3 regions of the Acetobacter oryzoeni genome follow, and region 1 is predicted to be linked to each of the others. Evidence: riboswitches for the same ligand, from Rfam matches in the RefSeq annotation. Region 1 holds a riboswitch; each other region holds the start of a gene.
The links. A riboswitch is a leader RNA that binds a small molecule or an ion and turns the genes downstream of it on or off. The one in region 1 is predicted to bind cobalamin.
Positions count from the first base shown of each region.

Region 2: linked by a shared signal. The riboswitch ahead of EOV40_RS12270 (CbtB domain-containing protein) and the one ahead of EOV40_RS02135 (TonB-dependent receptor plug domain-containing protein) in region 1 are both predicted to bind cobalamin.
Region 3: linked by a shared signal. The riboswitch ahead of EOV40_RS10690 (DUF1636 family protein) and the one ahead of EOV40_RS02135 (TonB-dependent receptor plug domain-containing protein) in region 1 are both predicted to bind cobalamin.

Region 1 covers NZ_CP042808.1:429,140-439,268, reverse strand. Annotated here, with positions in the region: gene EOV40_RS02135 (TonB-dependent receptor plug domain-containing protein) at 1-1,875, opposite strand, end outside; cobalamin riboswitch at 2,011-2,242, opposite strand; gene EOV40_RS02130 (Na+/H+ antiporter) at 2,295-4,004, opposite strand; gene EOV40_RS02125 (LysR family transcriptional regulator) at 4,070-4,993, opposite strand; gene EOV40_RS02120 (SDR family oxidoreductase) at 5,152-5,925, shown strand; gene EOV40_RS02115 (TonB-dependent receptor) at 6,144-8,405, shown strand; gene EOV40_RS02110 (hypothetical protein) at 8,535-9,047, shown strand; gene EOV40_RS02105 (DUF1269 domain-containing protein) at 9,151-9,687, opposite strand; gene EOV40_RS02100 (hypothetical protein) at 10,067-10,129, shown strand, end outside.
Region 2 covers NZ_CP042808.1:2,625,315-2,635,443, reverse strand. Annotated here, with positions in the region: gene gatC (Asp-tRNA(Asn)/Glu-tRNA(Gln) amidotransferase subunit GatC) at 1-35, opposite strand, end outside; gene ruvX (Holliday junction resolvase RuvX) at 116-580, shown strand; gene EOV40_RS12285 (endoglucanase) at 583-1,239, shown strand; gene gabT (4-aminobutyrate--2-oxoglutarate transaminase) at 1,614-2,900, opposite strand; gene EOV40_RS12275 (LysR substrate-binding domain-containing protein) at 3,061-4,008, opposite strand; cobalamin riboswitch at 4,126-4,345, shown strand; gene EOV40_RS12270 (CbtB domain-containing protein) at 4,752-4,970, shown strand; gene EOV40_RS12265 (CbtA family protein) at 4,994-5,728, shown strand; gene EOV40_RS12260 (carbohydrate porin) at 5,847-7,427, opposite strand; gene EOV40_RS12255 (iron transporter) at 7,592-8,143, opposite strand; gene EOV40_RS12250 (FTR1 family iron permease) at 8,177-8,998, opposite strand; gene EOV40_RS12245 (cupredoxin domain-containing protein) at 9,002-9,361, opposite strand; gene EOV40_RS12240 (hypothetical protein) at 9,436-9,966, shown strand; gene thiC (phosphomethylpyrimidine synthase ThiC) at 10,042-10,129, opposite strand, start outside.
Region 3 covers NZ_CP042808.1:2,298,541-2,308,669, reverse strand. Annotated here, with positions in the region: gene EOV40_RS10720 (metal ABC transporter permease) at 1-624, shown strand, start outside; gene EOV40_RS10715 (flavin reductase) at 826-1,329, opposite strand; gene EOV40_RS10710 (enoyl-CoA hydratase/isomerase family protein) at 1,395-2,414, shown strand; gene EOV40_RS10705 (acetate uptake transporter) at 2,472-3,095, opposite strand; gene EOV40_RS10700 (FUSC family protein) at 3,247-5,484, opposite strand; gene EOV40_RS10695 (MarR family winged helix-turn-helix transcriptional regulator) at 5,474-5,992, opposite strand; cobalamin riboswitch at 6,147-6,383, shown strand; gene EOV40_RS10690 (DUF1636 family protein) at 6,563-6,991, shown strand; gene cobW (cobalamin biosynthesis protein CobW) at 6,988-8,040, shown strand; gene cobN (cobaltochelatase subunit CobN) at 8,060-10,129, shown strand, end outside.

The sequences.
Region 1 (10,129 bases):
GTGCTGCGGGCGGCGCTGGAGGGCTTGGCCGGTAGAGGCATCTCGCGCGTGGGTCCATGTATAGTTCAGGTTGAAATCAAGCGTATCCAGCGCTTTCCAATCCAGATACGCTTCTACGCCATACATGCGGGCACGGGCCACGTTATTGTAGGAATAGGTGGAATAGTAATTTTCGTAGGAACTGACAGACTGAATAAGATTGCGCACATGGTTTTCATACCATGTGGCCCCAAAATGCAGTTTGTCATGCGCCAGCGTTTGTTCCACGCCCACATCATACCCTATCAGGCGTTCGGCCCGCAGGTTGGGGTTACCTTTTTCCGCATAGCTGGTGGAAATCTGGTTGGCAAAAAGCTGATACAATGAAGGGCCATGAAAGCCACTGCCCGCACTGGCCTTGATAACCGTGCCGCTGTGCGGAATATGAATGGCCGGAGCCACACGCCACGTCACGTAATTGCCGTAGCGGGAATTGGCATCATACCGGATATTGGCCGCGCCATATAAAATCTTGTTCCAGTTGCCCTGATACTGCCCATAGCCTGCTGTGGTATCCATGCCCGCGCTGGTGCTGAACGGTGTGGAAGATGCTGCACTGTTCCCTTGGCTGGAATTGAACGTATCATGAAAATGCTCTGCCCCCACAAGCAGAGATCCGTATTTGTCCAGATTAACAGTGCCGTGCCAATCTATTTTAATGCGGCTGGTGCGGTAATATGTGGGGTCATACTGCAAGGCATCACCTTCCAGCGTGGTGCCGGTTTCTGTCCAGCTTCTGCGGCCTGTCATATACCCCAGACCAATCACCTGATCGAACCTGCCCCCGAATGAGGATAAATGCGCCGTGCCCCGCACAATGTCCTGATTTTGCGTGGTGTGTTCACGCTCGCTCCCTACATCACCGTAATATCCTAGCCGACTGTAATATTCATCTTCCATATTATAGGCGCTGTAGGTGTGCAGGTTGCTCTGTATCAGCCGGGCCGTCAGCCCCAGATCAAAATTATGGGTGACATCATAGCCCAAGCGAATGTTGGCGGAGCGGTTATCGTTTCTGTCCCCCCGGTGGCGCTGTTCCTTGTCTGCGCCAAAATAGCGGCCGATATAGCGCGGGATTTCATGAAAACCATCCTGCCGGTAATGGGAAAGTTCAACATTGTAATGAAACTTTCCCTTACTGCCGCGCGCGCCTATAACCTGATTGAACGTGCCGTAAGATCCACCTTCCACCCGCACAAAAGGCGTAAACCTGCCCTGCCCCTGTGCTGTGGTAATATCAATAACCCCGGCCATGGCATCTGCCCCGTACAGGCCACTTTGTGGCCCGCGCAAAATTTCTATGCGGCCCATGCCATCGGTAACAAACTGCGCAGCATCAAACGCGCCGGAGGTGGAGCTGCCATCGTTAATATCCATGCCATCCAGCCGCACTTTCACCTCGTTGGCATTGTTGCCGCGCATGAAAATGGAGGTGGTGCCGCCAAAGCCACCCGAACGCACCACATTCAGCCCCGGTTGGCGGACCAGAATATCTGTAAGCGTGCGGCGCTGCTGGGTGAGGATCTGCTTTTCTGTCACAATCGTCATGGCCGTGCCAATTTCATCCGCCCGCATGGGGTGGCGTGCCGCACTTACCGTAACGTAATCCGGGTAAGCCTGCGCACTGCGGGCCTGCACAGCTTGCGCACCCTCCGCTGCATGAGAGATAGGCGCCTTTTGCGCCGGAGCGGTGGCGGCAGGTGTTACGGCCACTTTGGCAGCAACGGTGTTTTTACCCGTTGATGTAGCGGGGCTTGTGGCATCTGCCGCAATGGCGGCAGTGGTTTCTACCAGCAGCAGGGAAGAGCCGGTAAGCAAAAGGTTTTTTAGGCGCATGGGTTAAGGCAATCTCGCGGTTTAACAGCGTTGCCACGAGACTTGGCCCGGCTTTTTCCACCACAGGGCACAAACCACCCCATTGGCTGACCGCTTGCCCAGCCTGCCAGCACACCCCGGCTGACATGCCCCGTCTGCAACTGTGTGCTGATGGCAGGTCTCCTGGCTTGCGGTTTTTCGGTTGTGGCACCCCTTCCCGGAAAGGTTTGTTCCAGTGGGCCAGCGCTTTGCGCCGTGCGTGCACATCCATGCCGCTTACAGTTGCGGGGACAGCCCGGGAATATCGCAAAACCATTGCAGGCAATGGCGCGGGCACCCGGTTCCCTTTTCATTCCCCTTGGGGGAAACCATCATGCGGTGTGGTTTACAGGCTGGGGGTGGCTTGTCAACAAAAGCACGCCCCAACGCGGCGGCTGGCTTTAGGCTTCACGCGGGAGGCGTTGAGACTGGGAGCGGATAACCTGCTCCTCATAATCCAGTTCCTGCTGGAGCTTCCATTCTGTCTGGTCGTTAATCTCGCTGCGCGATGTCATATCCCGCATGGCCTGCCGTTCGGCCCGCAGCAGTTGCAGGCGCAGCGCCAGTTCCATACGCGCATGGCGCAGGGCGCGGCTGCGGTCTAGCGGTGTGATGCGCGGCGTTTCGTCCTCTTCTTCCAAACGGCTGTGATACAGCTGATACAGGCGGTCTATCACCTCCTGCCGCAGGGCTTCATCTGCATTCTGCCCCTCGGGCTTTGCCAGTGCTGTGCTGTTTGGGTTGGGCGCTGGCGGTTGCGCGCGCGCTTTTGTCAGCACCGCAAGGGCTGCGCGTATCAGCTTCTGGCGGGCCATGTTTTCTTCCTGCGCGTTCTTGTCCACCGTCTCCTGCGGCAAAAAGCGCAAACACAGCGGAATGAACACACTGGCTGCCAGCAGGGAAAGAACAATCACCCCGGTAGCGGCCACCACCACGGCATCGCGCATGGGAAAGGCATCTGTGCCATCCGTGCCTTCGGGCAGGGAAAGTACAGCCGCCAGCGTAACGGCCCCGCGCACGCCAGCAAATGTCAGCAACATGCTGCCTGCAAAACCTGTGGGTTCAAACGGCAGGCTGCCAATGCGCGCCACCACCCAACGGCCGAAAACGGATGTCCATACACCTGCAAAGCGCATGGCCAGCATAATGGCGTATATCTGCACCACAAACAGGCCAACCTGCCACAAGGCCACATCATATTTCCGGCCCAGCGCCACGCCATGTTGCAACAGTTCTGGCAACTGCATGCCCAGAAACAAAAAGATAAGCGCGTTAAAAACGTAGCTGACAATGTTCCAGACCGTTGTGGCCTGCAGGCGGGTAAAAGTGGCGGTGTCCTCTATCATGCCAGAAAGTTTGAGCACCATGCAGCCTGCCACGGCGGCCAGAATGCCCGAGCAGTCCACCGCTTCTGCCGCGGCGTACATTAAAAACGGCAAGAGCAGCACAAAGATGATCTGGGATTGCGGATCATCATACCCACGGCGCACCAGCACGCGGTTGAGCTTAACAGCCAGCCATGCCACCGCAGCGCCCACCAACAGGCCGCCCAGCGCCACCATTAGGAACGTGCCAAAAGCCTGCCTGTAAGAGAACTCACCCGTAAGGGCATCGGCCATGGCAAAGCGAAAGCACACAAGGCCGGAGGCATCATTAAACAGGGCCTCGCCCGATAAAATCTGCAACAGCCGGTTGGGCACCTTGCGCCCTTCAATAAGGCTGGAAACCGCAACCGTATCTGTGGGGGAAAGTGCAGCCGCCAGTGTAAAGCAGATGGGCAGGCCCAGCTCTGGCACAATCCAGTGGATAGCATAGCCACATACCAGCGTGCTGAGCACCACAAGCCCAAAGGCCAGAAACAGAATGGGGCCGCGCAGTTCTGCAAACTCACGCAATGGCATGCGAAATGAATCTGCAAACAGCAATGGCGGCAGAAACACAAACATGAACATATCTGGCTGCAAGCTGACATGCATGCCCGCCACCGCAGCAAACACACCCAGAATGATAAGGATAACCGGCTGCGGCACCTTCTGTTTAAACAGGGCAACAAGCAGGCTGCTGACTGCCGCCAGCAAAAGCAGCAGCAGAATGTTTTCTATGGTCAACATGGCCTGCGCTCTTTGGGCGTGTTTGGGTGTTTATGCAACGGACATTCTGCAGAAACACACCCGCTTTACGGCATGGCGGAAACAGGACGCAAAACCTGCTGGCGCACCAAATTTTCCAACCATGTGGCAAACACCTGCACCCGCATGGAAAGGTGCCGCCTGTGCGGATAAAGCAGCGCCATAGGCAGCGGTGCCGCACGCCACTGGGGCAGTATTTCCACCAACTGGCCTGTATGCAGGTAAGAGCGCACATCGTAAGCGGGTATCTGCATCACCCCCAGCCCGGCCAGTGTGCAGGCTATTAAAGCCTCTGCGCTGTTAACCGTTACGCGGCCCGGCACATCCAGCGTGTGGGTATGGCCGTGTTCCTCCCACTCCCATTGCTCTACCCGGCCATTCTGGGGGGAGGCATAACGCACAGCCTCGTGCCCTTTCAGCAAATCTGTCGGGCATTGGGGTGTGCCGCGCTGCTTAAGATATATGGGGCTGGCCACGTTTATAAGTTCAAGCTCCCCCATGCGGCGGGCAATCAGGCCGGAATCCTGCAAGGGCCCAACGCGTAGCACGCAATCCAACCCATCTTCCACCAAGTTCACGGCCCTGTCCGTTACCCCCAGTTCTACCGAAAGACCGGGATATGTTGCCAGAAAATCGGGCAAGGCCGGGGCTACAATCAGCCGCCCAATGCGGCCGGGCATATTAACACGCAGCACACCCTGCACAGCGCTTTCGCTCTGGCGGAACAGGTTTTCCGCTTCCTCCACATCCGCCACAAGGCGCAGGCAGTGTTCGTAAAAGGCTGCGCCATCTGGCGTGGGGGTAACTGTGCGTGTTGTGCGCGTAAGCAAACGTGCCCCCACGCGGCTTTCTAGCTGCTGCACGGCGGCGGATACGCTGGAACGCGGCATGCCCAAGGTTTCTGCCGCGTGGGTAAAACTGGCCGCCTCTACCACGCGGGCAAAAATACGAAAAAGATCTATCCTATCCATGCGCGTTAGCCTTTTGGGCTGCCACCTGCATTGTTCGGGAAATCTGGCAAGTGTTGTCAGAACAGGCAGCTTTATCCGCCTACTGTAGCTGATACGGTGGCAAGAGAAAACGGGAGCCACATCCATCGGCCCCCGATACATGCAAGGGAGCACCCAACATGGTAGACCACAGCATTAAAGGCAAAACCGTTCTGATAGCCGGTGGGGCCAAAAATCTGGGCGGGCTGATTGCGCGGGATCTGGCAGAGCATGGCGCAAAGGCCATTGCCATCCATTACCATAGCGCAGCCAGCAAGGCGGAAGCCGATGCCACTGTGGCCGCTGTAAAAGCGGCAGGCGCGCAGGCTAAGGCTTTTCAGGCTGATCTGACACAGCCCGGAGCAGTAGCCAAACTGTTTGCAGATGCAAAAACGGCTTTTGGCGCGCCAGACATTGCCATTAACACCGTGGGCAAAGTGCTGAAAAAGCCGATTGCAGACACCACGGATGAAGAATTTGATGCCATGTTCACCATCAACACCAAGGTGGCGTATCAATTCATTCGTGAAGCCGGAAAACATCTGGCCGATAACGGCAAGCTGCTAACACTGGTGACATCTCTGCTAGGCGCGTACACACCGTTCTATTCCACCTATGCGGGTTCCAAGGCTGCGGTGGAACACTTCACCCGTGCGGCTTCCAAGGAATATGGCGCGCGTGGCATTTCTGTTAACGCCATTGGCCCCGGCCCTATGGATACGCCGTTCTTTTACGGGCAGGAAAGTGCAGATGCCGTGGCTTACCACAAAACCGCTGCCGCACTTTCTCCCTTTAGCAAAACAGGGCTGACAGACATTGAAGATATTGCACCCTATGTGCGCTTTATTGTTTCTGAAGGCTGGTGGATGACGGGCCAGACCATTTTGGTAAACGGCGGTTACACCACAAAATAAAACCGGCTTTGTGCCCGTTGCGGCACACCGCCATGTGCAAGGGGGCCACGTGCAAAGCGTGGCCTCCTTTTTTGTGCCCTGCCCCAGATGCAAAGCTGTTGCGCGCGTGCAACAGCCCACAGAAAGCTGAGCAAACAAGGCTCATTCCTGTTGTAATGTTATAGTGTTACATAATACATGCTGCGCCTCCACCACACTCAACCAAGGCAGCGCACAGCATGATGGTTCGATCAGCCGCTCTTCTTCTCTGCTCCACTGTTTTTACTGCTCTGGGCAGCAGCATGGCCCTGGCTGAAACCACCACGACCACGACAACACCCTCCACAACAGAAACGCAGCAGAAAAAGCCCACTGAAACAAAGCCGCAAACCGTAAAAGTGATTGCGCATGACAAGAACGATGCCGAGCAGGTGATTGTCACCGCGCATCTGGACCGCATGCGTTCAGAACTTTCGCCCTCCACCGGGGCCACGGTGCACAAGTTCAGCCGGCAGGCGCTGGAAACCATTCCCGGTGGTGATAACGCACCGCTTAATCAGGTATTGCTGCAAGCCCCCGGCGTAGCGCAGGACAGCTACGGCCAGATCCATGTGCGTGGGGACCATAACGAGGTGCAGTTCCGGCTGGATGGTGTGCAGTTGCCGGAGGGGCTGAGCGTGTTTGGGCAAGCGTTGATGACACGCTTTGCAGATAACATGTCCCTCACCACTGGGGCGTTGCCCAGCCAGTTCGGGTTTTTGCAGGCGGCTGTGGTGGATATCAACACCAAGAACGGCACCACCAATTCTGGCGGCAATCTCTCACTTTACGGTGGGGCGCGGGATTACTTCTTTCCTTCCCTGCAATATGGTTTTCATAAAGGGAAGTGGGATTTCTTTGCCACGGCAGATTATGTGCATGACCGCACGGGCATTGAAAATACAACATCATCCTTCAACGCCATCCATGACCTGAGCGAGCAGTATCACTTTCTGGGCCATCTGCGGTACACGGCGGATGAAGATACGCGTATCAGCTTTATTGCCGGTGTTTCCAACGCAGAATACCAGTTGCCCAACAACCCCGGCCAGCAAACCCAGTTTGCCATGCCCGCCTATTCTGGCAGCGATCTGGCGCAGCAGTTGAATGGCAGCGTGGACAGTGCGCATCTGGATGAACACCAAAAGCAGATTACAGATTTTGCCATTCTGGCGTTGCAGAAAGAGATGGGAGACTTCAGCCTGCAAAGCTCCGTGTTCTCCCGCTACAGCAGCCTGCGCTATTCGCCCGACTGGCTGGGAGATCTGGTTTACAACGGTATTGCGCAGCAGGCCGCGCGCTCGGTGTTTTCCATGGGCACGCAGCATGACGTCACATGGCGTGCTGCAAAAGATCACACCGTGCGCTTTGGTTTTCAGCTTTTTGTAGAACGCAACACCTCCAAATCCCTCTCCCGCGTGTTTGGGCAGGAAGGTGAGGATGCAGATGGCAACGCCACCTTTGGCACCACGCCCCTGAGCATTTACGATGGCAGCGGCAAAACCGGCACGGTGTACGGCCTGTATGCGCAGGATGAATGGCGACCGCTGAACAACCTGACCATCAATTACGGCCTGCGCTTTGATGGGGTGAGCGAATACACGGCGGAAAAACAGGTGAGCCCACGCCTGAACATTGTGTGGAAGCCGTGGAAAGGCGGTGTGATTCACGCCGGGTATTCACGCTACTTTACGCCCCCGCCGTTTGAGGTTGTCAGTTCTTCCTCGCTGTACAAATTTGCAGGCACCAGTGCCGCGCCCTCCGTTTACCAGAACAACAAGGTGCGGGCCGAGCGCGACCATTACTTTGATGCCGGTATTGAACAAACCATTCTGCCGGGCTGGCGTGTCTCGTTCGATGCCTATTACAAGCTGGCACATAACCTGATTGATGAAGGCCAGTTTGGTGCGCCCATCATCCTCAGCGGCTTTAACTATCGCCGTGGGCAGGTGAACGGGTATGAGGTCAGCACCTCTTATGATCGTGGCCCGCTTTCTTTGTACGGCAACTTTGCGTGGTCTCGCGCCATTGGCAAGGATATTACCAGCGCGCAGTTTAACATGAGCCCGGATGATCTGGCTTACATTCAGCACCGCTGGATCCATCTGGACCATGACCAGCGTTGGACGGCTTCTGCCGGGGCGGCGTATTCCTTCTTCCACAAAACGCGCTTTCCGCTGCGCCTGTCTGCCACCATGGTGTATGGCAGCGGGCTGCGGGCCGATGGCCTTGTGCCCAACGGTGTGGCGCTTACGCCTTATGCTACCGTCAACTTCTCTGCCGTGGAAACCATCCACAACACATTTGGCAGTGCATGGCCGGGGGATACGCAGTTCCGCATAGATGTGATCAATCTGGGGGACCACACCTACAAGCTGCGTGATGGTTCCGGCATTGGCGTGGGGGCCCCGCAATACGGGCTACGCCGCACCATTCTGGGCGGGATTTCCCAAGGTTTCTAACCACGTTACCGGCTGTGGCGCTGCCCACGCGCTACAGCCCCCACATGGGCATGGATTGATTTTACCGGCATTTTGCCCCAGAAAACGGCTCCAATACGAGGATATCCAGCCCGTGGAGGAGCCAGACCAATGGATATGACATGGGGCAACTTTCAGGCCATTGTTCAGCTTTCCGCCGGGTTGAATGTTGCCATTTTAAGTTTTGTGGATATCAGCCTGCCCGCCATTCAGGAACGGCGGAAGGTTTTTGCCAAGGCCCGGCAGGAGCTGGAGATCCACCGCAAGAACCCCCACAAGCGCACAGAAGCCGAAAAGGCAGACCACGCTGAAAACGTGGGAGACATTGACCGCCGCCTGTTTGACCTGTGGCGAGAAACCGCCGCCTTTGAACTGGTGGAAGATTCCCTTATGCGGCTTACAGGTGTTTCCGGCTTTATTGGCGCGGTGCTGAGCCTGACTTTGCTGTGGTATTCCGCCCTGCATTATGATGAAAAAATCTATCTGACCGGCCAGTTGTTGACTGCGGCCTCGTTCCTCTCATTGGCGGCGGCGTTTATTATCAACTGGATTACCGCCACACGCGCTGCAAAATATACCCAGCGCTGCAACACCCTGCGGCAGGAAATGGGCAAACGGCTGTGAACCTTTTTCATTCTGTGCGTTAAGATACTAAAAAACCCCCGGTGTGCTTATGCCACCGGGGGTTTTCCATGCACAAAGTGCAGGCTGGTGCCTAAAGTATGGCTCAGGCCTTGGCTTGTGCCGCAGCAACCTGACCCAAAGCAGCCTTGAGCTTTTCTTCTGCTTCTGGGGAAAGAGAGGTTTGCAGGATACGGGCATGGCCCTTGAACTGGCTGAGATCGGCCAGCACTTTTTCCGGCTGAGACTTACGAACCAGAATGAACAGCGCAGAGGTGTTGGGCGGAATGGTGTCGCTTAGCTGTTTGATAAAGCCATCATCAATTCCGTAATCAGAGAACTTGCCAGACAGCGCGCCCGCACCGGCGCCCACAGCACTCCCGATCAAAAAGCCAGCCAGCGGGTTCAGGCACAAAAGGCCAACCAACGCACCCCAGAAACCGCCGGAAAGCAGGCCCCAGGAAGCCCCGGCTTTTTCAAGGTTTACGCTTTGGTGCAAATGCACCTTGCCCTGTGCATCCCGCGTAACAACCACGGCATCTTCCAGATCCAGCAGGTATTCTTTCTGCAAGGCGCGGCATTCTGTCAGCACCTTGGCGGCATCATCAACGTGGTCAAAACCCAGAACAATCAGATCAGACATTCAAATCGGCTCCCTGCTTTATATCTTTCATGCCATCTGGCCTACGGGCGGCAAACGGCATGTACATTTGTATGTAGTCCTTTCAGGATATGGGAAGCCCACCCCACACATGCCAGTGGGCCATATTACGCAGGCAGCATAAAAATACAGAAATACCATTATAGAGTATTCGTATAAGACAACTAAATAACCATACCCCGCTCGGCCAATACAGGTACAGCATCCACCCGCTCACGCCCGAGTGACAATACGGACCATTATTGTCCGATTAGATCACGAAACTTCACAAATCATGCAGGATTTTTGATAACAAACCAATATTTTCTGCATAACAGACCGGCAACCAAGGCCCTTGCCGCATATCCGGGCCGGTTCGATAGTGAGCCTCATCAAACTTGTTCACAAAGGAGGTTCACCCATGAACACACTGCGCAAAGCGGCC
Region 2 (10,129 bases), 550 kb from region 1:
GCAATGCGGCGGGTGGTCGCAAGGTCTAGCGACATGAAAGCGGACCCCTCTTTTCTTGATCTCAATAGGAAGAAAGCACCTAGCATAATCGCGCGAAAGGCAACATACCGTCCGTATGACACTGCTTAGCCTGACAGACCTTGTTGCAACCCTGCCCAGACACGCACGCCTGCTAGGGATAGACCCCGGCAAAAAGCAGGTGGGGCTGGCGCTTTCCGATGTTTCCCGCATGGTGGCCTCACCATTCCAAACGGTAAAACGCGGGAAACTAGGGCAAATGGCCAGCTTTATTCGTGATCTTGCCAAAGAACACGAAATTGGCGGCATGGTTGTGGGGATTCCCCTTTCCTTAGATGGGTCCTTTGGTCCAGCGGCGCAGGCCAGCCGAGATTGGGCGCTTGCGCTTTCAGAACAGACAGGCTTGCCTGTATGCCAGTGGGATGAACGCCTTTCTTCATCCGCAGTGAATCGTATGCTTATTGATGAAGCTGATCTCTCCCGCGCGCGGCGGGCAGAAATGGTGGATCGGCTGGCTGCGGCCTATATCTTGCAGGCCGCGCTGGACTCTCTGCCGCGTTAAACGTGTTTGGCAGAACTGCCACGGATGTGGCGTACATTTGCCATAAAGCCTTTGAATACTTACCTTTAGCAATAAGGTTTTCACTTAAGAGGATGTATCTCGTGTCTCATAATTCTTTTCGGACGGCCGCTACAACTCTGCTGGGTGCTGCCATGTTTGCTTTAAGCCTGCCTTGCGCTCACGCTGAGGAAGGCATGCTGGGCCGCGCATGGGATAACACCCGCCAAGGAACCGAGCATGCTTGGAACAAGACCAAGGAAGGCACGAACAAGGCTTGGGAAAAGACAAGCAACGGCACAGAAAAAGCGTGGGACAAAACCAAGGACGGCACCCGCAAAACTTGGGACAAGACCACCGAGGGCAGTGAAAAGGCATGGGATAAGACCAAAGAAGGCACCCATAACGCCTGGGATAAAACCCGCGAAGGTACGGAAAAAACTTGGGACAAAACCAAAGAGGGCTCTCACAAGGTTTGGAACAAGACAAGCGAAGGGACCGAGCACGCTTGGGACAAAACCAAGGACGGTTCTCGCAAAGCTTGGGATAAAACAAGTGAAGGCACCGAGCACGCTTGGAACAAGACCAAGGAAGGTACAGAAAATGCCGCGCACGATGTTGGCCGGTGGGGTCAGAACACGTTTTCTGATGACAAAAAATAACGCTGCATAACGGCGCTAAAAAAGCCCGCTCTACCTTTGATGGTAGGCGGGCTTTTTTGTTGTTTGCGCAAGAACAGGAGGGATGGCGTATTTAATGTTTGATATGTGCGGCTTTGCGCATTTTTAAATTGTGCAAAGTTTGCAGTAATTTGCGAAAAGAATTTTGTATTTGCAGCCAATACGCGCCAAATGCTGTCATTCTGGCCTCCTGTTTTTCTTGATCGTTATTTTCAAGAGTAAGCAGGAATGATGGCCTGACTATGACGATATATTTGGTGAAATGAATTCTGATTTTAAAAATATATGACAAGGCAAAGAAAAAGGCGGCCCCAAGAAAGGCCGCCTTTTTGCTGATGACTGCAGAAAAATGCAGATCAGGCTTTTGCTTCTTCCAGCAGAATCTGTTCGATGATGTCCAAGCCTTCATCAACCAGTTCATCAGATGCGGTCAGCGGTGTCAGAATGCGGATGGTAGCGCCCTGCACACCACAGGCCAGAAGGATCAAGCCTTTTTCACAGGCACGGGCACATAGTTTGGAACCAAAGCCTTTGCGCTGTTCCACACCAGCATGATGTTCCAAAATATCAAAGGCAACCATTGCGCCCAGCCCACGTGGCATGCTGACAGGCAGCATATCTGTGCGCTTGTGCCAGCCTGCAATGCGGGCTTTCAGGCGTTCACCCATGCTGTTGGCGCGGTCCAGAAGCTTTTCTTCTTCAATAATATCCAGCACGGCCAAGCCAGCAGCACAGCCCAGCGGCGCGCCAGCATATGTGCCACCCAAGCCACCCGGAGGCACGGAATCCATCAGTTCTGCACGGCCAATCACGCCGGAAAGCGGGAAACCGCCTGCCAGAGATTTGGCAATGCACACCAGATCGGGTTCTACGCCAGAATGCTCAATACCAAATAGCTTGCCAGTACGGGCAAAGCCGCTCTGCACTTCATCTGCAATCAGCTTAATGCCGTGCTGGTCGCAAATAGCGCGCAGGTGTTTGAGCAGTGCTGTAGGGGCAACGCGGAAGCCGCCTTCACCCTGCACAGGCTCAATAATAATGGCAGCCACATTGTTGGGGGAGATATCAGCTGCAAACAGGAAGTTCAGCATCTTCAGGCTGTCTTCCACCGTGATGTCATGATCATCGGGGAAGGGGATGTGGTAAACTTCGCCCGGCAATGTGCCGAAGGGTGCTTTGTAAGGCAGAACCTTACCCGTAAGCGCAGAAGCCAGCAGCGTGCGGCCATGGAAGCCGCCGCAGAACGCAATCACGCCATTGCGGCCAGTTGCTGCACGCGCAATTTTTACGGCGTTTTCTGTAGCTTCACCACCCGTGGTGAAAAAAATGGTTTTGGCATCGCCAGAAAACGGTGCGCGGGCATTCAGCTTTTCAGCCAGCTCAATATAGGGCTCGTAAGCAGAAACCTGAAAAGCCGTATGAGTAAAACGGTCTAGCTGCTTTTTAACAGCATCCATCACTTTTGGGTGGCGATGGCCAACGTTCAGAACGGCAATGCCGCCGGCAAAGTCAACATAGCGCTTGCCTTCCACATCCCAGATTTCGGCATTTTCTGCGCGGTCTGCAAAAACGGGGGTGGAGGTAGCAACGCCGCGTGGCACAGCATTGGTGCGGCGGTTCAGAAGGTCTTTATTCGTGGCCATTAATATGGGCTCCCGGGAACTATGTTGCGGGCAAAGTTGTTTCTGTTCCGTAAAATGTTTCGCGGGGGAGGGGGAGGAGATTTTTTGTTGCCTCTGTGGTGATAAAAAGTCACCAGCAATTAAGCACGTTCATATCGTTGCGTAGGCGCTTAACTGCATTTTAAGGGAGGGTATGTGTACTTTGCGTTTTCAGTTCCACCTGTTCTAAAAGCCAGTTTCGGAACGTGATGAGAGATTTTTTCTCCCATGTGGCAGTAGAAGCGCGCAGAAGATAGGCCCCTAGGGCTACTTCTCGCAAAGGGGTTTGCGTAGGCTGCACCCGCACAAGGTGGCCTGTTTCAAGATCATTTCCCAGCAGGAAAATATTGCCAAGAGCAATGCCTTCTCCGGCGCGGGCAGCCGCCAATGTAATATGGGCCTGCCACAGGCGTGTTGCGGCAGGTAGTTTTGTGCAGGCTACATTTTGTGCGTGAAACCAAAGTTTCCACTCGGCTTCATCTTCTTCCTGCAATAAGGGTGCGCGGAGCAAATCTGCTGTTGTGCGGGGCTGCCCGCCCAGTTCTGTAAGACATGTGGGGGCAGCTACCGGAAAAACATCTGGCCGGGCAATAATCATGCTGCGTGTGTTGCGGGGTTCAGCTAACGGGGCATCATCACGCACATAACCGATATGAGCATGATTATCTGTTTCCACGCCCGTAACGTGGAAAGCCGTATTCGCATCTACTGGGCGCAGCATGATTTCCAGTTGAGGGTGCGCGCGCCGAAAGGAGGAGAGCCGAGGTAGCAACCAATGGTATGCAAAACCATGCGCGCAGGTAATGGTAAGGGGGGGCGTGTGGTTGCGGATATCTGCCGTGGCCGTGGCCAGTTCTTCCAGCAATGGGGTGATGCGGGAATAATAAGTGTGACCCGCTAATGTAAGGGTTCCTGTTTCCTTATCCCGTAAAGGTGTGCCTAAAATATTTTCCAGATCCCGAATGTGGCGGCTTATGGCTGCGTGATCTACGCGCAGTTCTGCTGCGGCCCGTCTGATACCGCCTGTGCGTGCAAACGCCGTAAAGGCATTGAGCATGGCTAGTGGGGGAATGCGGTATCGTTGGTCCATAAGTCGCCAGTCAGGGAAAAGTCTGCAGAAACAGGTGGGTTAAAATGGCGGCTCTGGCAAGAGTTATACCTGCATAATCAGGCAAAGATTGAAATATGAAGCAAAAATAAGGTAAGGGTTGCGCCATCTTACAACGGTCCCGCGCAAGCGGGTTTGAAAGGGAATGCCGGAGGTTCCTGCTTTGGAACCCAGTCGGCAACTGCCCTCGCAACTGTAGGCGGAGAGCCTATTACTCCTTAGCCGCATAAAGCGGCAGTCACTGGTGTTCGCATCGGGAAGGCTGAGTAATGCGCAATGACCCGCAAGTCAGGAGACCTGCCGTTGTTGTCTTGTTTAATCGCCGGGCGAGGGAACCGGAGATGGATGATTTGCGATGTTTACTCCTCTGCCCTCGGCAGATTTCTCCTTAAATACATTCTGGGCTTTTGTCTTCACGCGGCGTGGTGAAGTGTAACAATGCTTTGTGTTCCAAATAGAATTTGGAAGAGGTTTTGGTATGCTCTGCACCGTTGATTGCTGGTTGGTGAGAGGCTGACGGATGGAGCAGGCAAGTATCTCACATGGAATGACGTTCCTTTCGGGTGCCTCTTTGCTCAAGGTGGGAGAACAGCAGGCGTGTTCGGAATGCCCTTGCTGTTAGGCTTCGTCCTTCTATGATGAGGGCCGACCAAACCATGAAGTTCTGTTTCACACTCTTTTGTGCCTGCTCTGGCGGGCTTTAAATTTAAAAAGGATACAACATCATGAGCACATCTGTTCATACAGCTATGCCGGTTGCGGCAGCGGGCCAGAGCATTCCGGTTCGTGCCATTCTGCCTTGGGCTGTTTTCGGCCTGATTGTTTCTGCACTGCTGATCTACTTTGTAGGCGCAGAGCAGGGCGCCACTTCCCTGATTTCCGGACATGCTGTGCATGAATTTGTGCATGATGGCCGCCATCTTCTTGGTTTCCCCTGCCACTAAGGCACGAGAGGAAAGTTTTACTCATGGTTGGTCGTCTTTTAGCCCGCGGCATGGTCGCGGGCATTCTGGCTGCATTGCTTTCTTTTGTATTTTCAAAAATTTTTGGTGAACCGCAGGTCGCTTTGGCTATTGCGTTTGAAGCCGCTCAGGATGCTGCCGCAGGTGCCGCGCCAGAACCTGAACTGATAAGCCGTGGTGTGCAGGCATCTTGGGGCTTGCTTACTGCTGTGCTGATGTACGGTGCCGCATATGGCGGTATTTTTGCGATTGTTTTTGCATTTGCCTATCAGCGTCTTGCAACATTAAGCCCACGCGCTATGGCATTATTGCTGTCTGGCGTTGGGTTTTTAACGTTTGTGCTGATACCAGATTTAAAATATCCACCTAACCCACCCGCAGTTGGGCAGGAAGAGACCATCGCGCTGAGGACAGAAATGTATTTTGCAATGGTTGGCCTTTCTATCGCCATTTCCATGATTTGTTTGTTGGTGGGGCGCGCACTGTCTAACGTAATCGGGCATTGGAACGCTGCTGTATGTAGCATTATTCTGGGTATTGCGCTTGTCGCTGCTGTGCAATTTGGTCTGCCAGATTTTAATGAAGTGCCAGACAATTTTCCTGCTGTAGTGCTTTGGCGTTTTAGAGAAGCATCTATCGGAATGCAGATTGTTTTGTGGTCTGTATTGGGGCTGGTTTTTGGCGCTTTGGCTGAAAAATGCCTGTCATCAGCAAACGGTGTGGCGCGGAAGACGCTCTGATTTTTCCGAGCGGCCTTCTATACAAATTTTGCGTGTATAAAAAAGCATTTCCTAACGTTGCCACTTTTTCCATTTATGAAATGGCAACCGAAAGGGAATGCTTTTTTATTTATAATTTTTAGAAAGTGATGTTGGAATGGAGCCCAAAAATGGCTTCATTCCCGACAAGGCGGTTGCCTGTCCAATCCGTTACACCGCCAGAGGGATGCCAGACATACTGGAAGTCTGGCTGCATGACCCACCAAGGGGTGACCTGTGCCTGATAGGTAAGTTCCAGATGGTTTTCATTGCCTTGTACAGGTGCGCCAGAGTTGCGGTCATACCGTCGCTGGCCAGAAGAAGCACGGCCAATGCCCCAGCCTAGGCCCACCGTATCATTATCACGTCCCTTGAACGGGGCTTTAAGGTTGATGCCCGCATCAATGGCAAAGCTGATCATGTTTCGGTCCCCACCATTACCTGTGGCGCGTGCAAAAATGCCAACAGATTGTGGAGATTGGAGTGAAGGACGCCAGATCATCTGGTCAATAATACCATAGACCATCCAGTTGCCCCGGTCCCACCGCGGAATACCTGTGGTGTCAGCCGCACTACCTAAAGCTTTCCCCTGATTGTTGTAGCGATAATCAGGGAATTTTGCCGTATCGTAATATCCACCCAGCTTGTAGATGCCCGGCAGGCCGGGATCCTTGGTGACATGTGACATGTCATCAGGCTGAGGGTTGAGAGCATACTGCAATTCGGTAATCAGCAGTGCGCCAGTGCCCATGTTGAAGTTGGCACCATCCTCATCATGAGTGTTCTGATTGGTGGGGTCTGCGCTGTTACCACCGTTCTGGATGCCAAAAGAGTTGTTGCGGTTGCCCGGTGGGTTGTCATCTGCTGCCGCAAACATGAATGTAAACTTGTCTGAAGGACGGTAGCGGATGCGGATAGCTGGCGAAGACAGGGGCCAAGATGGTCCACCTGCGTACAGGTTAACCGAAGGTGCCATGGGCCAGCCAAAGTTGGAGTTTAGATATAAGGCCCCGTAATCACTGATCAGGAACTCGGTATCCAAATCCTGCTGCCCGATTTTGACATCCAGTTTGCCGTCCAGAAAAGACTGCTGATACCATAGCTCGAACAGGCGCGTGGAACGATCGGCCTCAAATCCACTGACCGGGTTGAAGTTGGCCAGATGATCCTGAGAGATGGAGCGCCCGCGCAACTGTAGGGCGCTGACATTAAATGTGCCCCCTTTCAGGCCAATCAGTTTTTCCAAATCTACCGTCAAGGTTGGCATAGTTACACCGTCATAGGCTGGGCCGGTGCCCGAACCACTGGCGCCATCGGCCCCTGATGCTGTGCCACCTGTGGCGTTGCCCCACAGTTCATCCACTTCCTGAATATCAAAGCTGATACCGTGTTTGGCCATCCAGTCCCGAGCGCCCCACATATTACCCAATAGGTGGTCGCTCATGTCTGGTGTGTCATCGCCCTTTTTCTCGGTAGCTGCCGCTTCTGCTGCGCGTTGGGAATCTCGCACTGTTGCTGGATCAATTTGCTCAATCAGTGGCCCAGAATTGCCCAACCGGCGGCGGTCCTGCTCAACCTGCGTCTCTTCTGCATGTGCTAAAACAGGGGTGGTGGTGAGAATGGTTGCGCAAAGACAAAAAAATTTCAGAAATGTTCTGTTATATCTATGATGTTTTTGCATGGTCACAGGTTGCTCTGATGGTAGGTATGGATGATTGATATTCGGTAATGGAGAATCATTCTCAATTAGAGCGTCTCAAAATGCAATTAGAATACGACCTTCATAAGTGCAGGGCAGGGGTGTTAAAAAGAGAGGGTAAAGCCCTCTCTTTTGGAAGTTTCTTATTATTTCTCAGGGTATGAGAAAGTGAATGATTCCGTAAAGGGCTGCCAAAAGCCGGGTGTGCCGGTTTCTTTATCTGTGTGATGAAGGAAACCATTGGTTTCTGGTGAGCTATAGCTGAACACCACCGTATAGCTGCCGGGGCCATCCATTTTAACATTATTGGCGTAATGCGGGCCATCTTTTGCTGTCATCGGGTGCAGCGTGCCCTGGTTTTTCCAGTCAGATCCCTTTTTGGTAAGGGTGTAATCAACCTTCAGGTAGGGAACCCATGCACCATCGGGAAAGCCCCACTGGTTATCTGCTGTAGCATGTACATCTGTTTCCAGATGGATGGTATCCTTGCCCATGGCCATGTCTGATGTCATAGGCATCATGTCTACATCAAGCAGATAGTTTGCGGCTATTTCCATGTCATGTGCATGTACGGGGCCACCCACCGGGTATTCACGCGCGGCAGCGGGAAGCGCAATGGCAAGGGTAAGAACCGATGCTGCGGAAAGAATTGAAAGATAGGATTTCATATGTCTGCACCTCAAGTTTTTGTAAGGCACAGTGGCAGATATTTTCTGCACACCTGTGACAGATTATGAAGCGCTGGATTGAGGACGTGTGCGAACAAAGCGTTCAACCACAATCAGTCCGGCAAGTGTCAGCACCCATACAAGCAGTTGAATGCCCATTGGTCTGTCTGTGTATCCAATCAGAACTTTGGCCGTACGCCCAAGCATACTACCATCAGACAGCAGCCAGGATGTATCCCAGATATCGTATCCCAGAGCGGGGATCAGATCATCATTTGCCAAGATGGCAGCGGCCTGACTGGCCATGCCAGCAGCCAGAAAGGAGACCAGAACATTCGTGACTGCAAAAAGATGTTTTAGAGGAATGATAATCAAGCCTCTATAAAGCGCCCATGAAAGTGCAGCTCCGCCCACAACACCAAGCAGGCCGCCTGTAAACATGGGCACAAAACCAGTATGTGCGGATACGGCAATACCATACAGGAACAACACAACTTCCATACCTTCACGCAAGACAGCTACGGCAACAACTGTAGCTAAAGCGAAAAGGGAGCGGCTTCCTTCTGATACTTCCTTACCAACACTACGCATTTCCTGAGCAAGCTCACGACCGTGGCTTGCCATCCAGATAACATGCCAAGAAAGCATAAGAACAGCGATGCATAGGATAGAAGCAGAAAAAATATCCTGCCCGTTGCCAGAAAAAGCCTGAGAGAGTTGCCCCGCAAACATGGCCACAATGGCTGCGCCAACAACACCTGCTCCAATGCCGCCGGAAACCCACCATCCGCGCCCCGGAATGCCCCGCGTGGCTGCAAGCACGATGCCAACAATCAACCCGGCTTCCATAACCTCGCGAAAGACAATAATCAGGCTTCCAAGCATAATTTACTTCTTTTCTTCTGCTGTAACGGTACCCTTGGCCTCGTCTGGATGGTAATCATCAAAAAAAGTATAGGTTCCAGGGTGTAGAGGCCCGGCATGAACTTTGATTGTTCCTTGTGGAACAACAATTTTTTCAAATTTCATATCGTAGCTTTCGAACTCATCAGTTGTCGTGTCCTGATTATTGAGTTCGATCATGAATCGCTCACCAGCTGGAACGGTGATATGATCAGGCTCGAAATGATGATCTTTGACAGTAAGCTGAAAAACTGTTTGAGAATGGGCCTGCTGAGGGAAACATATCCATGCACCTGCTAACAGAGGAATGGCTGCTACAAGCAGTTTCATTGTATGATACTCCATCAGTCATGCCGTTTGGATTAGTGCGAATCATTGTCAAAGTCAATCACACCAGATAACCCGCGAGCCTAACGCTTATGTCATCTCATCCCTTGGCGTTCCTACGCCTGCCCAACTCCTTGCTTATGGCGTTAGATAGTCGGGCTTATCATTTCTGGTTCCAGCCAGTGCATTACCTTGCAAGAATTGTGCATATTCTTACAATGGCAGCGTTTTTTGGTCTGGAATTTCTGTTTATTCTTGCTGTTATTCAAAATCTGGATCGGCCAACAGTGGTGCGTATTTCACGGTTTATGGTGAAACCACTGCATATCAGTTATGCTTTGGCTATGATCTCTGGCTTTGCTTTGTTTTTTTATGATCCAGTGCATATTGGCAATCGGGCCTATCTTTCCCCCAAACTTATCGCACTGGCCGTGGCTGGTGTTCTGGCGTGGTTTGGGCACAAATCCATTTACTGGCCAGTTATGGCTGGGCGCGACAATGAACTGCCAAAATGGACAAAGGCATTTTGCGTGGCATCCTGTGTGGTATGGGCCGCTGTTATTGTGTTTTCGTGCCTGAATAGTGAAGGCGTGCCGAAAGTTTATTTAAGACACTATTTCTAATAACAGTGATTTTTTGCGACATAAAAAAGCCCCGGACATATTTGCCCGGGGCTTTTTTAGTATCAATTTGGCAACTTACTCTGCTGGCACATAAACTTTGCCACCAGCTTGCCGGAACTCTTCGGTTTTCTGTTCCATGCCAGCAATGCGTATGGCGTCTTCT
Region 3 (10,129 bases), 870 kb from region 1:
GCTTTGCTTGGGCTTGGGCTTGGCGCTGTTGGGGGCGGTGTTGCCATAGGGCTGGCGGGAGACAGGCTTGTAGGCCGGGATGTAACAATCGGGCTGGTGCTTTCTGTTGCCATGGGTTTTGGGGCATTGTGCCTGCATTTTCTAACCCACTCTGCCAGCTCGGCTACCGCACTGCTTTTTGGCGATATTCTGGGTATTGGGCCTTCTATGCTGGGTTGGCTGGGTGCTCTTTCGGTAACCTGTTTGATGGCTTTGGCGTTTGTTGCAAGGCCGCTTCTTTTTGCGTCACTCCAGCCAGAACAAGCTGAGGCACGGGGCGTTAATATGCGCCTGCTTGATATTCTTTTTCTTATGATTGTTGCTGTAGCTACAGCGCAATGCGCCCAGATTACGGGTGTCTTGCTGGTGTTTACGCTTATGATCGCGCCTGCTGCAGCAAGTTTGCGGATGGGCTTTTCGCCGTTGTTGGGAATGGGCGTTGCAACGTTACTTGCGTTGCTGGAGGCTTGGCTGGGTTTGGTGTTAGCTTGGTACACCAATTGCCCTACAGCATTCTGGATTGCTGCACTGGGTGGCAGTGTGTTTATAGCCGCGAGCCTGTTTTGCCGTGTGCGGGGCAGCTAAAAAATTGCGGCTCAGTCTTTTACTGAGGTAAGGACCAATCTAACCAAGACCATAAAGCTACGGCTATTAAAAGCGCAACATGTATGATGATGAGGCCTTTAACCGTCAGAAAAGGGACGTAGTCATTATCCCCTTTTACCGGGTAATCGTCATGAAAATTCTGCGACATCATTCAACACCTTGGTTGTATGCCTAAAGCCCTTAGGGCTTTAGGGCCGGAACATGAGGTAAAGCGTGGTACATTCTGTTAAAATACACAAGCCCATGAGCCGTTGCATGGGTGCGTAACGCCTGCACAATACCAAACATCACGCTGTGTGTGCCAACCTCTACAATCTGGCTGATCTTGCAGTCAAACGAGGCTACGGCCTCTTCCAACACTGGTGCACCAGTTGCTAAGGTTGTCCAGTGCCCAGTGGCAAACCGTTCCTGCATGGAATTGGGGCTGGCAAAATGGTTGGAAAGATGCTGCTGGGTGGATGCCAGCACGTTTACACATAATGCGCTACCTTCATGAAAAGCCTGTCGGGCACGGCTTCCACGGTTCAGGCAGACCAGCAGCGTAGGTGGGGTATCTGTTACGGAACACACGGCTGATGCGGTAAAACCAACGGGGTTTTCCAGCGTTCCTGTTGTAACAATGTTCACAGCTGCGCCAAGTCGGGCCATGGCATCGCGGTAGGCGCTGGTCTCCGGAGCCAACATCTGCTCTCCTTAAATCAATCAAAAACGGTCTGTGCGTGTTTGTGCATGAAATAAAGAGGAAAGCAATGAGAGAGCAAACTCTTTCCGACGTATCTGGCGTAAGAATGCAGCAGGAAGGGCATTTGGGGCGTATTATTCTAGACCGCCCCAAACGTTTGAATGCTGTGGATATCAGCATGGCCAGCGGCATAAGAGATGCTTTGCAGGCATGGCGGAATGATCCGTCCATCCACACTATTCTGCTGGAAAGCAGCAGTGCGCGCGCTTTTTGCGCTGGAGGAGATTTACGCGCCATTCATGATTGCTTGAAGGCACACGGAGCATTGGCTGCATATGAGCTGATGAAGCGTGTCTATAACGTCATGCTGTTGCTGGCAGATTATCAAAAACCCATCGTTTCCTTTCTGGATGGCGTGGCCATGGGAGGGGGTATCGGCTTGGGTGGACATGTGCGGTATCGGGTGGTTACGGAAAGATCCGTGCTGGCTATGCCTGAAACGGCTATAGGTCTGGCCCCAGATGCTGGCGGTAGCTGGTTACTGGCGCGTGCACCTGGTTTTTCTGGGTTGCGGCGAGCTGTAACCGGTGGCCGCATGAATGGCGCAGAGGCCGTAGCCATGGGGTTTGCAGATGTTCTCGTGTCATCGGACTCGCTTACAGATTTAAGAGAATCTCTGAGTATTGAGAGTGCGGAGCATGTATTTGCACGCCTGCATTCTCGGCCAGAAAGTTTGGACGTGCAAAATCTAGATGCGTGTTACGATGCACCAGATATTTTGCAGGTTATTGAAAAACTGAAAGCGGAAGGGTCAGAAGAGGCGCAGGAAGATCTGGAATCTCTATCTCGTGCCTGTCCGTTTTCTGTGCAGGTGGCATGGTGTGGGTGGCACCGGGCACGTGCAGCTTCCTCGTTACATGCCGCTTTCGCACTTGAGGAAAATATGGTGCGCCATATGGTGGCCCGGCCTGATTTTGTAGAGGGTATTCGGGCACGCTTGATTGATAAAGATAACAAGCCTGTGTGGGTACCTTCAACTTTGGCGGACGTGCATGAGCGCGAAGCGCAGAATTGCTTTGATAACTAACTCAAACATATTGCCCCGGAGCATTTTGTGCTGCGGGGCAACATATTTTGGGGATATTTACGCAGATGCGGTTCGGAAAGATATGGAAGCCGGGGCCGGTTTGCCAATCGGCAGTACTGCATATCCGAATGCTTCTTCCAGTATTTCGGAAGCAGCCAGATAGATGGCGGAAAAACCGCAGAACAATCCTTCATATCCAGCAAACTGTGTAACAACTGGCATAGCCAGCATATCACCCGTGGCCAGTAAGGCGAATAGAACAGTCAGGCTCAGGAAAATAACCTGATGTGCCCGTGTGGCGCGTAGTGAGGCTATAAACATGATAAAAGTGAACAATCCCCACGCCAGCAGGTAACTACCTACAAGATTAGGGCTGCTGGCATCCACAATGCCAGTATGCGGCAAGCTAATAAGTGCCACGAATGAAAGCCAGAATGCACCGTAAGCCGTAAAAGCTGTCATGCCAAAAGTATTGCCGTTACCATACTCCAGCATCCCTGCCAGAATTTGGGCCACACCTCCAAATGTAAGCCCCATGGCCAAAATAGCAGACCCCATAGGCACCAGATCTGCATTATGTAAATTGAGAAGAACGGTTGTGAGCCCAAACCCCATTAAACCTAATGGAGCTGGGTTGGCTCTTCGGTATGTCACCGGAGGCGATGTTTCGGAGTATGCCATGCCAGATACTTCTTTTTATGAGTGATGACTTAAGCATTAAGCAACTGGCAGGGCAGAAGTTCTTTATAAATAGAAACAGGCTGATAAAATTAAATTCATCATTATGGCTTTTCTTTTAGGAAACTTTTTATTTCATTCCATAACAACACCACTAAGCCAGCGTAGAAACGGATGCATCTGCGCCAGCTTCATCTACAGAGCGATGGATGGGGCCGTATTTATCATAAAATCCTGGTATGGCGCGGATAATACCGGCAGCCTGCATAAGGCAGGATATGGTTCTATCCCGCATAAGAGAGGCACCTTCATGCTCTGTGGTTGTGGCATGAATAATGGCGGCAGCCTGTTCCAAAGCATCTGCAGTAGCTAATGGTGTATGACGTAACATGGCAAAGGCTTTTAAGGCATTTTCAAGAGCAGAGCGCGCCTGTGTGTTGAGTTTTACGTGTTCTGCATTCCAACGCAGGCGTAAAATGAGCCTTCCTAGGGAAAGTGTTGCAAAGGCTGCATCTGTATATCCCTGCCTGTCTATACCGGAAGGAATAAAGGAAAGACGCATCATCAACCGCGTAATTTTCTGAAGTTGAAGACCCTCCCATGCAATCCATTGCACCGGCTTGCGGCTATGGGAAAGAGCCAGTTGTTGCAGGCTACGCGTAAGGGAAGAAACTAACCGTGCAGCATCCAGCCGATGATCTGGCGGTAAAATAACCCGAAAAACCAGCACCAGAAGCACGCAGGCTGCCACCATGGTCATCCAGTTATTGGTAAGTGCCAGGTCATTATAAACAATAGGGTTGTTGATAGAGAGCAGCATGGTGAAAAACACCGCATATCCAAATGCACCAATGCTGTAGCGTGGGTGAAATTGTAGCCATACACCGGGCAGCAGAAACAGGCAGAGCGTCAGCCATAAAAGCGGGTAGCCATCTATGCGGGGTAAAAACAGGGAATGGCATAAAAATCCCATAGGCACGGCCAACATCGTCCCAGTTGCCATCATGGGGCTTGCTTTGCCGGCAGAGGGCGCCGTTGAAAGCAGGCTGGAGGCTGCCACCACATACAGGATCAGCATAGGGCCTGCGCTCCAGTGGAAAACATACCATAACATGCCAGCCAGAAGCGCAATAAACATGCCGCGCACACCATTACGCAAGGCAACTGGCCATTCCAGATATTGGCGCGTGTAAGAGGATTCACGATCGCGGCGCAAGCTCGTCAAATCGTACAGGGCCAGATCTATCTGTACCAGAATATCACGCGTATTATCTAGTGTTGCCAGCAAGCCGGGTGCCGGATTATTGCGTGAAAGTTGTTCCAGATTTTTCAGGCAATCATGCAGGCAGGTAGAAACTGGTGCGGGGTTTTCCAGCCAACCGGGTTGCTCTGTAAAATGCAGAATGTGCTCTAATGTTTCGGCAACATGCTGATGCACGGGGCATGATTGTGCATCCACCAAAGAGAGGTTTAACCAATAGGGATGATAGCTGACAATCAGCCCGGTTAAACGGTTGAGAGCCAGACGCAGGTTAGAAATACGGGCCTGCATATCTGGGTCATCTGCAGCAGCAAATTCTATGGCTGGTGTTAAACCGGCCATACCTGCCAGAAGGCGGCTGCGGCTATCATAAAGGGGTTGTGGCAGGCTGCGGAATGCTGTGCCTGTGGTTGCGGTATCTGTGGTTTCAGATGGGTTGTTTTCTTCTGCCGCATGTTCTTCCGGTGTGGCGGAAAGACCTTCCTGTGCATGAAAGTTTTTTGCATGGAGAATGGTATCCCGAAAAGCGTTTCCCAGCTTTTCCATCACCGCGCTGGGTTTGCGCGGGCTTGTCACCATAAATACGCAGGCTGTTACCACCACGCCTGTTACCACGGCAGATAAGCGCCCCATTGCAGAAAGAAAGATATTGTCTGGGTCTGCAAAAGCGGGTGCAGCAATAATAACAATTGTATAACCGGTTAGCACGGCAGCATAGGCACGAAAGAAGCGCAGAAACGTGGCCACCATGCAGGCTATACCTACAAAAACAGAAAGCGCTGCAAAATACAGAACGGGAGACTGTACAAATACGGCCATAATGCCAACGCTAATAACAGCCCCAATAACTGTGCCGATAACACGCCATACGCTTTTTGAAACCATGGCCCCTACAGTTGGGTTTGCCACAATAAGAACAGTTGTGGCTGCACTGAGGGGGGAATGAAGCTGGAACATAAATGCCAGAAAAACGGCAATGCCAATGCACAAAAACACGCGGGCAGAATAACCTGCGGTAGCTTTAAAAGCATTCCATTGGGCTTCATCAGAAAAAAAGGCCGGTAAGCAGCGGGATAATAGAGTGTTAAGGGAAAAGAGCGTATGACTGCTGTGCTCAGATCTAGCGTTCATGATGCGTTTCCAGCATGCAGGACAGATCATGAATTAAGCTACGTACCTGATCTTCTGTAAGGTTCTGGCGAACGTTCTGCTCAAGTTGCGCTGCAATGGTATGGAACAGCGTGCATCTTTCCTGCCCAGCAGAAGTAAGCACAAGTTTTTTGGCACGCCGGTCCCGCGTATCCTGCAGGCGAGTAATCAGCTTTTGTTTTTCTAGCAAATCAAGAATACGCACCAGTGCCGAGCAATCCACATTCATGGCGGCTGCAAGATCACTTTGCGTGGCGCCATCGGGCATCATCATCAAATAAGCCATCGGGCGCATGCTGGCCAATGTCATGCCATGCGGGCGTAAGGCCCGGTCCAGTTGCGTGCGCCAGACGGTGGCTAACCGCATAATGCGGAAGGTAAGCGCCATGTCTGAAAAACGCGTTTCATCCAGTGTGGGCAGAACGCGTGGGGAGGTCATGGAATCCTCATTAGTTAGCGAAAGAATATTTGACATATAAAGTATATTCATACGAATATAACATAGCTGTTTTGCGCGTCAATAATGGAAATAAGGCTGCAAAGCACAGGAACATTAGCGTGAAGCCTCAATCCTGTTTCAGATCAGCAGACTTTTAAAGTTGCAGGGCTAAAACTGCGGGTTGAAAGCAAAGGCCGCTTATGCGCATTGTGCGCGGGCTAATGGTGTCCTTTACGGGATGAAAAGGGAAGAACGGTGCAAGGCCGTCGCTGCCCCCGCAACTGTAAGTTACCCATGGTGTTCCGTATGGGCTTTCTGGCCCAATGTGCCACTGGCCTACGTACAGGCTGGGAAGGTAGGGAACGCTGTTTTATGTTCTGGCCTGTAAGGGAGAGCATATGTGGGTACAAGCCAGGAAACCTGCCATTGGTGCCTTATGCGTAAGCATATAGGCGGGCCTTAATTATTAAGTTCTGGCGTTGCTGCTGGCGGGGTGCCCGGCAGGCATAGATGCACCATAGGGTGCATTTCTTCTGTCATCTCTGGGCAGGGGCGCCGGGTATCTGCACCCCTTTTCAAGCAGCCGTTCTTTTAGAATGGTAGTTATTTCAGGGATACAGCATGGCCGAAGCGTCCGATTCTTCTCAAAAATCACCTCAGAATCGCCCTGTTTTGCATGTGTGTGTCACATGTCGGCGTGGTGGGCCTGCTATGGATCAGCCGCCGGGTGCCCAGTTGTATGCACGTTTGCAGACCTTGGTGCAGGAAGCAGAAGCTGCTGGGCAGGAAGCTCCGGTTCTGTTGCGTCAGGTGCAGTGTCTGGCTGCCTGTGATCGCGGATGCACTGCAGCCATTGCCATGCCAGAGCGTTGGACATGGTTATTAGGGCATCTGGGCGCTGAAAAAGCAGAAGATCTTCTGACGTATGCCCAACTCTATGCAAAATCCGCGCGGGGCACGGTCATGCCTTCGCGCCGTCCGGCATCTCTTTCCAATATGGTGCTGGGGCGTGTTCCCGCACAACTTTATGATGAACAGGAGCCTTCATGACACTCGCATCTCGCGTGCCTGTAACCATTATCACTGGTTTTTTAGGGGCAGGCAAAACAACCCTTTTGCGCAATCTTCTTCAGCGTGCAGCAGGGCACCGCATTGCCGTGGTGGTGAACGAATTTGGTTCTCTTGGCATTGATGGAGAAATTCTGCGCGGGTGCGGCGTGGAAGGCTGCAAGGAAGATGATATTGTCGAACTGACCAATGGCTGCCTGTGCTGCACGGTAGCAGATGATTTTCTGCCAACAATGGAAGCCCTGCTAGATCGGGCCGATCCGCCAGAACATGTGGTGATTGAAACATCAGGTCTGGCGCTGCCTAAACCATTGCTCAAGGCCTTTGGGTGGCCAACAGTGCGCAACCGCATGACTGTTGATGGGGTGATAACCGTAGTGGATGCACCAGCAGTAGCTGCTGGCCGTTTTGCAGATGACCCGGAAGCTATTGCCCAGCAGCGTGCAGCAGACCCATCCCTAGATCATGACAACCCTTTGGCAGAGGTTTTTGAAGATCAGATCAACGCTGCAGATCTTGTGGTGTTGAACAAGACAGACCTGCTTGATGCAGATGCACTCGCACGTGTTGAAGATGAAATCCGCCACACAGCACCGCGCCCTGTGCAGATTGTACGTGCCACGGAAGGCAAGGTAGATCCGGCCATATTGCTTGGTATCGGAGCTGCGGCAGAAGCTGATCTGGCCGCTCGTCCTTCCCATCATGATGCAGAAGATGGCGAACACGAACATGATGACTTCGAAAGTTTTGTGGTGCGTGTGCCTGAGCAACAGAGTGTGGAGCAGTTTTTAACGCTCTTGCAGGATACAGCACGCCGTTATGATGTGCTGCGCATGAAAGGTTTTGCCGCAGTGGCAGGTAAGGCCATGCGTTTGGCAGTGCAGGGTGTGGGAACGCGTTTTCGGCACGAATTTGATCGTCCTCTTGCTGCCAATGATGGACGAGAAGGCCGCATTGTCGTGATCGGGCAAAAGGGGCTGGAGGCTCCGGCCATAGCCAAGGCGCTTGGCGGTACATTGGTAACGGCCTGATTAAGGACGGAGTGGGCTTATGCATCTCTTGGTGCGGGAAAACCGGACGCTTGATGAACAGGAAGTGGCGGAAGATCTTAACCTTCCTTCAGCTGATCTGATTGTACTTTCTTTTACAGAAAGCGATCTTCTGGCCCTGCGCCATGCAGAAGCTCTCTTACGTGCACAAACTGAAGGAAGCGCGTTGCGTCCTACCTTGCAGGTTACAAGTCTTGCACGGTTACGCCACCCTATGTCGATTGATCTGTATATTGAAACTACATTGCAAAAAGCGCGCTGTGTTGTCGTGCGGTTGCTGGGTGGTTTGGATTACTGGCGCTATGGGGCAGAAGAGTTGGCGGCATGGAGCCGTGAAACAGGTGTGCCGCTAACTTTGCTACCTGGTGATATTTTGCAAAGCCATAGCTCTGATGCGCAGCAACAAGTAGGACATATAGGAGGAGATAGGCGGCTGGCAGAACTTTCCACCGTTTCTGCTGAACATTACGCGCGCTTAAATGGTTTTTTCCAGCAAGGTGGCCCAGATAACATCTGTGCGGCATTAGGGCTCATGTCTGCTCTTGCGGGTATGCAGGAAGATAAGGGAACACAACCCAAAGCATTGCCTGCATGGGGTGTCTATCGTTCTTATTCTCCTGCCATAGCTCAGGCGCAACTCCAGATAAAAGCGATCATACTCCTGTATCGCGCGCATTTGCTGGTAGGGGATGTGGCAGGCCCGGAATCTCTGGCAGAAGAACTGGCACAACGTGGCTGCGCTGTAGAGATTGTGTATGTTACCTCTTTAAAGGATCCATCCGTTTCTAAAGATGTAAGCCATTACCTACAATCTGCAAAACCTGATGTTGTTCTGGATGCAACGTGCTTTTCTGCACGAAACCAGAATGGTTTTTCACCATTGGATGTGGCTGATGCGCCTATTCTGCAACTTTTGCAGCCGGGATGTACACAGGCTTTGTGGGAAGAAAGCCCACGTGGTCTGGCGCGGGCAGATATGGCCATGCAAGTGGTCTTGCCAGAGTTGGATGGTACAATTGCAACTTTTCCAATTTCTTTCAGAAAGGATGCTGAGCCCGGGCAGCCTGCGTTCAGAGATCCTTATAAACCAGGTATAAAGTTGGTGGCAGGCCGTGCAATTGCATGGGCTAGATTGCGGAAAATTCCACAACCAGACAAGAAAATATCTATTATTCTGTCTGATTATCCAGGCGCGGGGCTAGAAAAATCTGGAGCGCATATAGCGCATGCTGTGGGATTGGATGGTTTTGCATCTACATCTTCCATTCTCACATTCTTGCATCATGCAGGCTATAATATAGGAGCAGAAGATGCTCCTGATGCAAAAGCCCTTGCTTCTGCTTTGATTGATAGCTGCTCCAAGCCTGTTCTTGATACAAAGCTCTATCGTCAGCTTTTGGCAGATTTAGATCCGGCTTTTGTGCAATCTGTTTGTGCAGCATGGGGTGACCCTGAACAGGATGCCAATGTAAAAGATGGTGTTTTTTGCCTGCGTTACATTCAGCTAGGGAATATTTCTCTGGCTGTGCAACCAGACAGAGGGGCGGTGGCTGATCGTAAAGCCCTGTATCATGATCCTGATACACCGCCATGCCATGCATATGTTGCGTTTTACTTGTGGTTGCAGCATGTGAAAAAGCTCGATGCCATGGTGCATTTAGGTACGCATGGCACACTGGAATGGTTGCCCGGTAAGGCCGTGGCGTTATCTCCATCTTGTGGGCCAACCGTATTAACAGGTGATTTACCAGTTATTTACCCATTTATTGTTAATAATCCGGGCGAAGCTGCGGCTGCACGCCGGCGTTTGGGTGCGGTTATTATTGGCCATATGACGCCCCCTGTTATGCAGGCTGAACTTTCGGCAGAGGCGCAGGAACTCGAACGCCTGATTGATGAATATGCTGAGGCAGATGGGCTGGATCCTCGTCGCGGTGCTTTATTGCGTGCTGATATTCTGGATAAAGCCATACGCACGGGTATGCTGGCCGAAAGTGGTGTGCGCCCCGGAGAACTGGATGAAGCAGAAGCACTTGCACGGCTTGATGCTTATTTGTGCGATGTAAAAGAT